3 regions of the Exiguobacterium sp. s168 genome follow, and region 2 is predicted to be linked to each of the others. Evidence: riboswitches for the same ligand, from Rfam matches in the RefSeq annotation. Region 2 holds a riboswitch; each other region holds the start of a gene.
What was found. Region 2 has a riboswitch for S-adenosylmethionine ahead of mtnK (S-methyl-5-thioribose kinase). Riboswitches for the same ligand answer to the same signal wherever they lie in the genome.
Positions count from the first base shown of each region.

Region 1: another riboswitch for S-adenosylmethionine. It lies ahead of KNQ15_RS08260 (amino acid permease); the one in region 2 lies ahead of mtnK (S-methyl-5-thioribose kinase).
Region 3: another riboswitch for S-adenosylmethionine. It lies ahead of KNQ15_RS14820 (Na+/H+ antiporter NhaC family protein); the one in region 2 lies ahead of mtnK (S-methyl-5-thioribose kinase).

Region 1 is NZ_JACSNE010000011.1:287-3,546, reverse strand. It holds gene mmuM (homocysteine S-methyltransferase) at 1-137, opposite strand, end outside; gene KNQ15_RS08260 (amino acid permease) at 112-1,515, opposite strand; SAM riboswitch class I at 1,593-1,694, opposite strand; gene KNQ15_RS08255 (polysaccharide pyruvyl transferase family protein) at 1,804-3,260, opposite strand, start outside.
Region 2 is NZ_JACSNE010000013.1:53,615-56,874, reverse strand. It holds gene mtnA (S-methyl-5-thioribose-1-phosphate isomerase) at 1-263, opposite strand, end outside; gene mtnK (S-methyl-5-thioribose kinase) at 260-1,426, opposite strand; SAM riboswitch class I at 1,506-1,609, opposite strand; SAM riboswitch class I at 1,815-1,916, shown strand; gene KNQ15_RS09400 (2,3-diketo-5-methylthiopentyl-1-phosphate enolase) at 1,987-3,177, shown strand; gene KNQ15_RS09395 (2-hydroxy-3-keto-5-methylthiopentenyl-1-phosphate phosphatase) at 3,174-3,260, shown strand, end outside.
Region 3 is NZ_JACSNE010000032.1:14,356-17,615, reverse strand. It holds gene KNQ15_RS14830 (aldo/keto reductase) at 1-65, opposite strand, end outside; gene KNQ15_RS14825 (hypothetical protein) at 224-427, shown strand; gene KNQ15_RS14820 (Na+/H+ antiporter NhaC family protein) at 471-1,781, opposite strand; SAM riboswitch class I at 1,863-1,967, opposite strand; gene KNQ15_RS14815 (metal ABC transporter solute-binding protein, Zn/Mn family) at 2,037-3,050, opposite strand; gene KNQ15_RS14810 (alpha/beta hydrolase) at 3,220-3,260, shown strand, end outside.

The sequences.
Region 1 (3,260 bases), on a different contig from region 2:
ATTAAGAGACGTGCTGACCAAAGCGGGTCGTTCAGGTCGAATCCCTTCTGTTCAAGTTCGGTTGCAAGGGCACCATCTAAAATGAGAAAGGGAACTTCCTGTAATCGTTGATCAACTGGATTTTTGATTCGGGACATCTTCAACACTCCGTTTCTGAGAAGAATTCGTGAACGCATGAACGACATAACAGATCACGATGAATGGAATACCACAGTACAAGGCAATGCGTTGGGTCGGATCAAATCCGATACCAATCAGGGAAATCAAACAAACGACGAAAGCAACGATCGGGACGAATGGAAAGAGTGGTGTGCGATAGACCAATTCGTCGACCGTATGCCCTTCGCGGAGAAATTGTTTCCGGAAGCGATACTGGGCAACGCTGATACTCATCCAAACGACGACGACAGCGAGACCGGAAATCGAGACGAGCGCAATATAGACACTTCCTGCTGCATAGATGCTAGACAGCAAGGCAAGTCCTCCGCCAAGCATGCTGAACAATACGGCTCGTAGTGGCACCCCATTTGGCGTCACCTGGGCGAAGAAGCGTGGAATCATGCGTTCGTTCGCAAGCGACCAGAGCATCCGAGAGGCGGCGTAAAGTCCAGAGTTCGCTGCCGACAAGATCGCTGTCAAAATGACGAAGTTCATCACGTCTGCTGCGTAAGGAATTCCGATTCGTTCAAACACGGCGACGAACGGACTTTCGAGTACGCCTTTCCCTTCCGTTGGCAACAAGACGGCTAACACGATGATCGTACCGACGAAAAAGAGAACCAGTCGTAAAATCGTCGTCCGGATCGCAAGCGGAATCGTCCGTTTCGGATCGACTGCTTCACCTGCTGCTACACCGATCAGTTCCGTTCCCGAGTAAGCAAAGTTCACGGCAAGCATCGTCATGAAGATGACGAAAGCGCCATTTGGGAACAACCCGCCTTCGGTTAACGAAGAAAAGAATGGAGCCGGACTACCATCTTGCAGTGGAATGAAGCCGACGATGGCTCCCGCACCAAGTAAAATGAAAGCAATGATCGTCACGACCTTAATCGCTGAAAACCAAAACTCGACTTCAGCGAACACGCGGACCTTCAAGACGTTGATACCAAGGATCATCGCAGCGAATAAGGCGCTGAACACCCACACCGGAATCGACGGGAACCAACGTTGCATCAAAATACCTGCTGCCGTGAATTCTGAACCAAGGGCGACCGTCCACGTCAGCCAGTAGAGCCAGGCGACTGTGTAACCGGTACCGGGTCCGATGTAATTCGTTGCGTATTTATGAAATGAACCGGTTTCCGGCATGTGCACGGCGAGTTCACCGAGACTTAACATAACTAAGTAGACGACGACTGCCCCAATCAAATACGACAAAATCGTCCCGACCCGTCCTGCTTGTTCTAACGTATAACCTGTACTTAAAAACAATCCTGTTCCAATGACACCACCTAACGACAGCATAATCAGATGACGTGATTCCATCTTGCGTCGAAAAGCCCCACTCGTTTTCATGAATTCGTTTCCTCCTCATTCCACCTATTTCAAACAAAAAACGCATCCTCACGGATGCGTAGGTCGACAATTCGGAAATCTTATCGATCGGGTGCAGCACCCGCAGGAATTAGCACAGTATCTTTCGACCTGTTGCTGAGGTTTCATAGGGCCAGTCCCTCCACCTCTCTGGATAAGTATGTAATTGTTCCTAACCCTATCAAGTCTTTTTCGAATTGTCAACACAATTCAGAATACTTCTATCCAAAAAACATTCCGCATCGTATCGATCCGGAATGTTTGGAGGTCTTATTTTTTAGCGAATAAATCCGCTGTTTTCAAGGCTGCACGAACCGCTTTCCGGTTCAATGTCCCTTGCAGATGTTTCATTTTCTTCGTTTGGGCAGCCAGTTGCGCTTTGAGCGCCGCAATCTCTTGATCCTTTTGAGCCGTTCCTGTTTGTTTCTGCAATGCTTTGATTTTCTTATCTTTTTCAGCTAATTGTGCTTTTGTTTGTTTTTGCGCATCCGCAATCTTCTTCTCTTGTTCCGGGAAGAACCGTTCGAAACGGGCGACTGCTTCTTCAAGACTTACGCCAGAAATCGGTTGGACTGGTGGGAGCAACTCAGTTTGCGCCATTTGACGGTCAAACGGTACATTCTCAGGATAGTTCGTCTCTTGATAGATATGCTCAAGATCATTCACGTTCAAGAAGTCAACGAAGTTGTCGAAGTTACGCGCTTGAACACGTGCTGGACTTTGGAAGTCAGCGTTGGCTACGATGTCGGATAATTGTGTATCCGCTTTGATGTCGTTCGCCCAAATGTGCGTCAATTGATGGTATTCCGTCAATTCGCGCATCCGTGCATCTTTTGGAATGAGGATACTCGGCGTACCCGCAAGCGTCGCTGTGATGTTTCCGTGCAAGCGCGCACCAAAACTAAGGTCTGCTTGTCCGATGAAATCGAACCATGTCTGTGCGTTCAAGAAGAAACGGACCCGATCATTCATATAAGCAGGATCCGACATCTTCACCGGATAGTTCGTCACTGAAAGATCTGCGATCGGGTGCGTTCCTGTGTACGTTAACTTCAGTTCCTTCATCCACTGGGGAATGAAGTAATGATTCGGGTATTCTTCCATTCCGCGTGTAATGAAATCAAGGACGTTTTGTGGAGCCAAACGTGACGAGTTGACCGTAATCATCGACTCAGGTGTGATGTTCGTTTCACGGATGTGCAAGTCGCGACCAAACGCGTACATCGAAGGACATCCAATGACACGATGATCGATCCCTTCGCGGAAACCAAGACGTGTTAAGTATTTCGATGTGATCTCTCCGCGAAGACCAAGCATGCTTGAGCGCTCGAGAACGGCACTGACGAATGCTTTAACATCTTCATCGAATGGGAATCCACCATCTAAGTCTGGTTCAAACGGTGCACGTAATCCTACACCGATGACGACGACTGGAATCTTTAATTTTTTGATGAGACGTGTATATTTCCGTAACGTCGGTACGAATTCTTTTCGGAATGCGTCCGCTAACGGAATGACATAAAGATCAAAGTTGGCATTGATTTCGTCTGCCCGTTCTTCGTCGTAATAGTAATAGTCAGGTGTAATCGTCGTACCTTCTGTCATCAACGTACGAAAGATACTGTATTGATAGATAAGATTTCCAACGTTTCCTCCAATGGAATTATGTTTCATCAAATAAGGAGCATCGAACTGTTCGAATGGTGTCATACCTGCACGAATAATAA
Region 2 (3,260 bases):
GCGAGTAACGTCGCTGATGTCTCAAGCAAAGCTTGCTTATAGATCGACAGTTCTGCTTCAAACCGGTACGCTTCCTGAACGAGTACGAATCCACCGAATAGGCTGATCGCAGGTGCGCCCCGGACACGCAATTGTTTGATTGCCTCAACTGCTTGCGCAAGATCAGTAATGACTTCATAGTGTTCTTCCTGCGGTAGACGTGTCTGATCAAGAATCGTCAAGACACGGTCTTCGTAACGGATACTTTGAACAAATGCACTCATCGGCTTAACTCCTCCGTTACGTCAAAGTTTCGTAAATCATCAAATGTCCGGCATTCTGTCCGACGTTTGATTAACGCTGCTCCTAGACGGAGGGCGTGACGTTTTCGCTCTAAGCGTTCCGTCGTTGAATCGATTGATTCTAAATCAGCGACTGGTGCGAGACCGATCGTCCGCCGAATCAATTCGCAACCGGCAAAGCCAAGGGCATCCTGTAAAATCGTACTCAGTACATCATCAACAAGTCCCGATGCCTGGAATGGTTCGACGGCTTCCCGTTCCCATAAGGCACGGAACGTTGAAGCAAACGTCAGCCAGAACGTATCGATGTCCTTGATTCTTGCGTCACGTCGTGTAGGGTAATCTGGATATGCCGCGAAGAAAAGATGGGCGATGAATTGCCCGACATCGAATCCGAATGGACCATAGAAGGCGAATTCTGGATCGATGACTTTCGTTTCCGTCGCCGAAGCGAAGATGCTTCCTGTATGTAGATCGCCGTGTAGCAACGCATCCCCTTTCGTGATGAAGAGTGCTTCGAGTTTTGCGACTTCGCGTTTTAACTCATCGTCTGCCCAAAGACGTGCCACTTCTTCCTCCAGTCCGGCTTCAATCTCGTTCGTCTCCGCGTCATGAAACGGATCTGTGAAGATCAGTTTTTCTGTGATATCGCACAAATCTGGATTGTAGTACGTTCGAGCAACACGTTTCTTTTCAACCGGACCAAGCGCAAAGTCCGATGTATGGAATAAAGTCCGAGCGAGATAAGAACCGATATGTTCCGCAAGCAACGGATACTGTTCACCCGCGAGCAGTCCAGTCCGAACGATCGTCAGATGTGAAAGATCTTCCATGACCGTATACGCCTCTTCGTGACTAGCATGAAAAACACGTGGTACGAACGGCACGGCATGCCGGGCGAATTCACGGAGTGCGGATTGCTCAATCCACGCCCGCTCGAGCGATAATGGCCAGCTCTCACCGACGACTTTTGCGTACGGGAGTGCTTGTTTTAGAATCAATCGATGTTCACCTTCTCGAATTCGGAAGACGAGGTTAAGATTCCCATCGCCAATCTCTTCTGCTTCGACGGCTCCGTCGCCGATCAGTCCTAATGAGCGGACCCGTTCAATCGCGTCCTGTTCTGTGAATGCTTTGTATGTCATCTCAGTTTCCCCCTAATGTAATACACGAAAAAGCGCCTCTTTTCGTCATCGAAAAGAGGCGCAGGAAAGTCACTGCGTCCTCTTATCTCTCAGACGAAACGTCTGTTGGATGTAGCACCGTGCCTAGTGGTCGGTTGCTGCGGCGTCATCGGGCCAATTCCCTCTGCCAACTCGCGATAAGAGTCGTATGTAGTTGTCGTGTGTGATATTGATTTGAATCTTACGCAATCGACTTCCTCGCTGTCAAATCGAAATCAAGCAGAAATCGATATCGTTTTCATGCCATATATAGAAAGAGTATTTTCAAAAAAATAAATTTTCTAAAAATAATTTGACAAGTGACGATTCTCATGTAAAAATTGCAATTAGATTTCACAATTTCATCCAATTCTTATCAAGAGCAGACGGAGGGACAAGCCCTACGATGTCGCAGCAACCGACCTTTTGGCACGGTGCTAATTCTTGCAGCTACTAAGCTGACAGATAAGAGTCCACGTTCGAATTATTCATGGTCTCTTGTCACTGACGAGAGACCATTTTTTTGTTGAAGGAGGAAAGACATGGCTTATATCACTGCTACTTATCAATTGACTGCCCGTGATCGACTCGAGCAACGCGCTGAACAACTCGCGCTTGGTCTGACAGTCGGTTCTTGGACGGAACTGAATCATCTCGAACAACAACAACTCGCCTCGTTCAAAGGGGAAGTCGTACATACCGAAGAGCGCGATGGCAAAGGATATATCACGATTCGTTATCCGGAACATAACGTGTCGCGCGACTTTTCTGCGATTCTGACGACCGTCTTCGGGAAACTCTCACTCGACGGTGAAATCAAACTAACGGAATTGCTATTACCCGATACATTTACGTCGGACTTTCCAGGTGCGAAATTCGGGATCGAAGGGGTCCGCTCCTTGATCGGTGTCGAAGATCGCCCATTATTAATGAGCATCTTCAAAGGAGTCATCGGACGGGATTTATCGTTCCTTCGTGATCAACTCGAAGGACAACTCGCTGGTGGGATTGACCTCGTCAAAGACGATGAGATCCTATACGACAATCCGTTGACACCGACGATTGACCGGGCACGAATCGGACGTGAGGTCATCGATGCTCACTTCCACCGGACCGGTAAACGTGCGTTATATGCGATCACACTCAGTGGTCCCGTCTTTACGCTCAAGGATCAAGCCAAGCGATTGATTGATGCTGGAGCGACCGCATTCTTGCTGAATACCTTCACATACGGACTCGACGTCTTACGCGAACTGGCGAGTGATCCGGAAATCAACGTTCCGATCTTCAATCATCCAGCATATAGCGGTGCGTTGATCGCTAGCCCGAATCACGGAGTCGCAGCTCCTGTCTTACTCGGCACATTACCGCGTGCTGCTGGAGCAGACTTGACGCTATTCCCGTCTCCTTACGGCAATGTCGCTTTGCCAAAGGATGTCGCTCGTGGCATCGCGGTCGAAGCGACCCGTCTCGGTCAGACGAAATCGATCTTCCCGGTTCCTTCAGCTGGTATTCATCCTGGACTCGTCGCTCAACTCGTACGGGACTTCGGTATCGATTCCGTCATCAACGCCGGCGGCGGCGTACATGGTCATCCGCAAGGTGCTGCGGCTGGTGTCATTGCTTTCCGTCAGGCACTCGATGCGGCACTCGCAAATGAATCCCTATCGGCGGCAGCATCGCGTCATGAAGAATTACGGATCGCCCTCGACGCTTGGGGGATCAAGTCATGACCGTACGGATTCTTTGTGACTTCGACGGTACGGTGACGACGCAGGATAACATCATCGCACTCATGCAGGCATTTGCGCCAGCG
Region 3 (3,260 bases), on a different contig from region 2:
ACTTGCCAGACACCGAATCCGATTTGGGGAATCGTAATACCGTTTGAAAGTTTTGCGTATTGCATGTGTTACTCCTCCTCATAAAACGTAGTTTAGATTTGCTCGTTTAGTTTAGCATGAACGAACGAAGACGTCCGTTTCCATGCTCATAGAGGAATGAAATAAGGTAAAATAGAAAAGAATCATGAGATTTAATCGTGTGTTAAAAGAGGGGGGAGAAAAGATGGCTCAAAAGAATAAAAAGTTATCCAAATGTACTTGGTTTAGTATTGGCGCCTTGTTAGTAACGCAGGCAGTGGGTCTATTTCTTAGTGCGCGAAAATCAGGACGTAATCCATGGGTTTGGGGAGGCGCTGGACTGGTTCAATTCCCCCTTCCGGCAATTGCTTATTTAATCTTAGAACGACAAGCGAAGCATAAAAAATAATAAAACAGGTCCAATCGTCGACGCGATTGGACCTGTTTTATGGTTACGAAGAAATTTTTTCTTGCTTCGTCGCTGTCTTCTTCATGCGTGGCAATCCGAAGAAAATGGCGATTGATCCACAGATGAAGAGGAGGAATGGATAGAACAGATACGGAATCAGTTCAGGAGAAGCCGTTTTCGTCAATTCTGCTGCAATCAATAGTTGTGCTCCATACGGAATGATGCCTTGAATCCCACAAGAGAAGATATCAAGAATACTCGCTGATTTCTTGCGATCGACTTCATACGTATCGGCGATTTCAGCTGCCAGTGGTCCAGCGACGAGAATCGAGATCGTATTGTTTGCTGTCGCAAGATTCGTTGCACTGACGAGTGCCGCCATACTGAATTCGGCACCGCGACGCTGTGAAATCTTGCGTGTCAGCGTCTCTTTTAAGAAGGCGATTCCACCGTTGAACGTAATCAAGCTGACGAGACCACCCATGAGGAGCGTCAAAATGGAGATTTCCGCCATGCCCATCATTCCTTCAGACATCGAGAGAACGAAGCCACTCAAGCCGAAGCTACCATCAATCATACCGATGATGCCGGTGAGTAACGTACCACCGATGAGGACAAGGATGACATTGACGCCAAATAGTGCAAGGACGATGACAGCGAGATATGGGATTAACTTATAGAACTCGAATGCTTTTGCTTCGACGACGTCACCAGAACCGGAAACGAATGCAAGCAGGATGACCGTTAAAATAGCAGCCGGTAGAACAATCATGAAGTTCGTTCGGAATTTATCACGCATATTCGTTTTTTGTGTCCGAACGGCAGCAATCGTCGTATCCGAGATGAACGACAAGTTATCGCCGAACATCGATCCACCAACGACAGCAGCCGCTGCGATCGCAACGTTGATGCCTGTTGCTTCATGAATACCGAAGGCGATCGGCGCGAGTGCAGCAATCGTTCCAGTCGATGTTCCCATTGCCATCGAGATGAAGGCGGCAATGACGAACAGACCACTCATCAGGAGTGATGGAGGTAGGAACGTCAAAGCAGCATTGACGGTCGCATCGATGGCACCGATTGCTTCTGCCGTTCCAGAAAACGTACCGGCTAATAAGAAGATGAAGACCATGATCATGATATCGGGATTTCCGGCACCCGTTGCAATTCGTTCAACCGTTTGATTGATGGATCCTTTCGTCGTGATTGCAGCAAAGATCAAAGCGATCAATGCAGCGATAAGGATCGGGAATTTGTAAAAGTCGCCATAGAAGATCCCGGCTCCGATGAAGAGGACCAAGAATACGACGAGGGGAAGCAGTGCCCATTTGTTAGGCGTGATGGTTTCATTCATTGTTGACACCTCGTTTCTCAAAGATACAAAAAAAGACCCCTTCGCAAGAAAGAAGGAGGTCTTTATGAAATAAAGACGCTCTTCTTATCTCTCAAGCTTTCGCTTGCTGGATTTGGCACAGTACGAATCAAATCGTCCGCTGCCGAAACATCATTGGGCCAGTCCCTCCGTTTCTCGCGATAAAAAGAAGTCATTCAATTGTTGTAAAACACGTTTCTTACCGTACCGCATTGAGTAACGCGTGTCAACTGTACTTTACTGAAGTGCTTGTTTCAACGTTTGGACGTTTTCTTCCATCAACTTGAAATAAGAACTGTTTTGTTGTGCTTTCGTGACCGACTCTAGGTTATGAATCGTCACGGATTCAGCTCCGATTTCTTTTTGGATGACACGTGCGACCTTAGGTGAGACCGTCTCTTCGAACGCGACGTATTTCAAATCATGCATCCGTGCTTCTTTCACTAAAGCAGCCAGTTGCTTTTGTGACGGTTCATCGGAAGGAGAGATTCCCGCAATCGGTAGTTGCGTGAAACCATATCGTTCTGCGAGGTAACCGTATGCGGCATGTGTGACGAGAAGTTCTTTTTTCGATCCATCAGCAACCACTTGTTTGAATTGTTCGTCCAATTCATCTGCTTGCTGATCGAACGCTTTTAAGTTTTTCTCGAATGTTGCTTTGTCTTTTGGTACTTCTTTTGATAAGGCAGTTGTAATCGAGCGTGCCATTGCTTTCGCGTTGACAGGATCGAGCCAGACGTGTGGATCGTATTTTCCATGGTCATGACCCTCTTCTTCATGCGCGTGTTCATCCGTTGCATGATCATCGTGCCCTTCTTCTTCGTGGGCATGTTCGTCTTCTGTATGCCCCTCTTCTTCATGTGCATGAAGTGTAGCATCAGATTCTAGTAAGTTGACATCTTTACTCGTCTCAATGAAGCGGACGTCTGTACCCTTTAGGCTCTCTTGAATTTTTTTCGAATACGGCTCGAGCGTCGTACCGGTTAAGAGGAACAAGTCGCCCTTAGCAATCTCAGTGAGTTGTTTTGATGTTGGTTCGTAAGAATGGGGATCCGCTCCAGGTGGTACAATCATTTTGACATTGACTTGATCGCCACCAATTTCGCGGGCGATAGCAGCCGTCGCAAACGTTGATGCGTAGACTTCTGTCTGTTTGCTATCTGAAGTCGATGAATCGGTATTTGATCCGCAAGCCGCGAGGACGCTTGCACTCGCGAAGGCAACTGTTAAAGCGGGAATGATTTTTTTCATTATATGATACCTCCATTATTAAAACGTAACTATTCCGATTTGGACTTTCTCACTATAGCGGAACGCCGATGAAGCGTCAAGTACGAATACCAAGACGTTCGACTTCTTTTAAAACGGGGTAAAAGGATAATAAAGTGAAGAAACTGGCACGTCTTTTGGAGGTGATCAAGTGAAACGTGAAACTGCATGGCTAATGGGGGGAGCTGCATT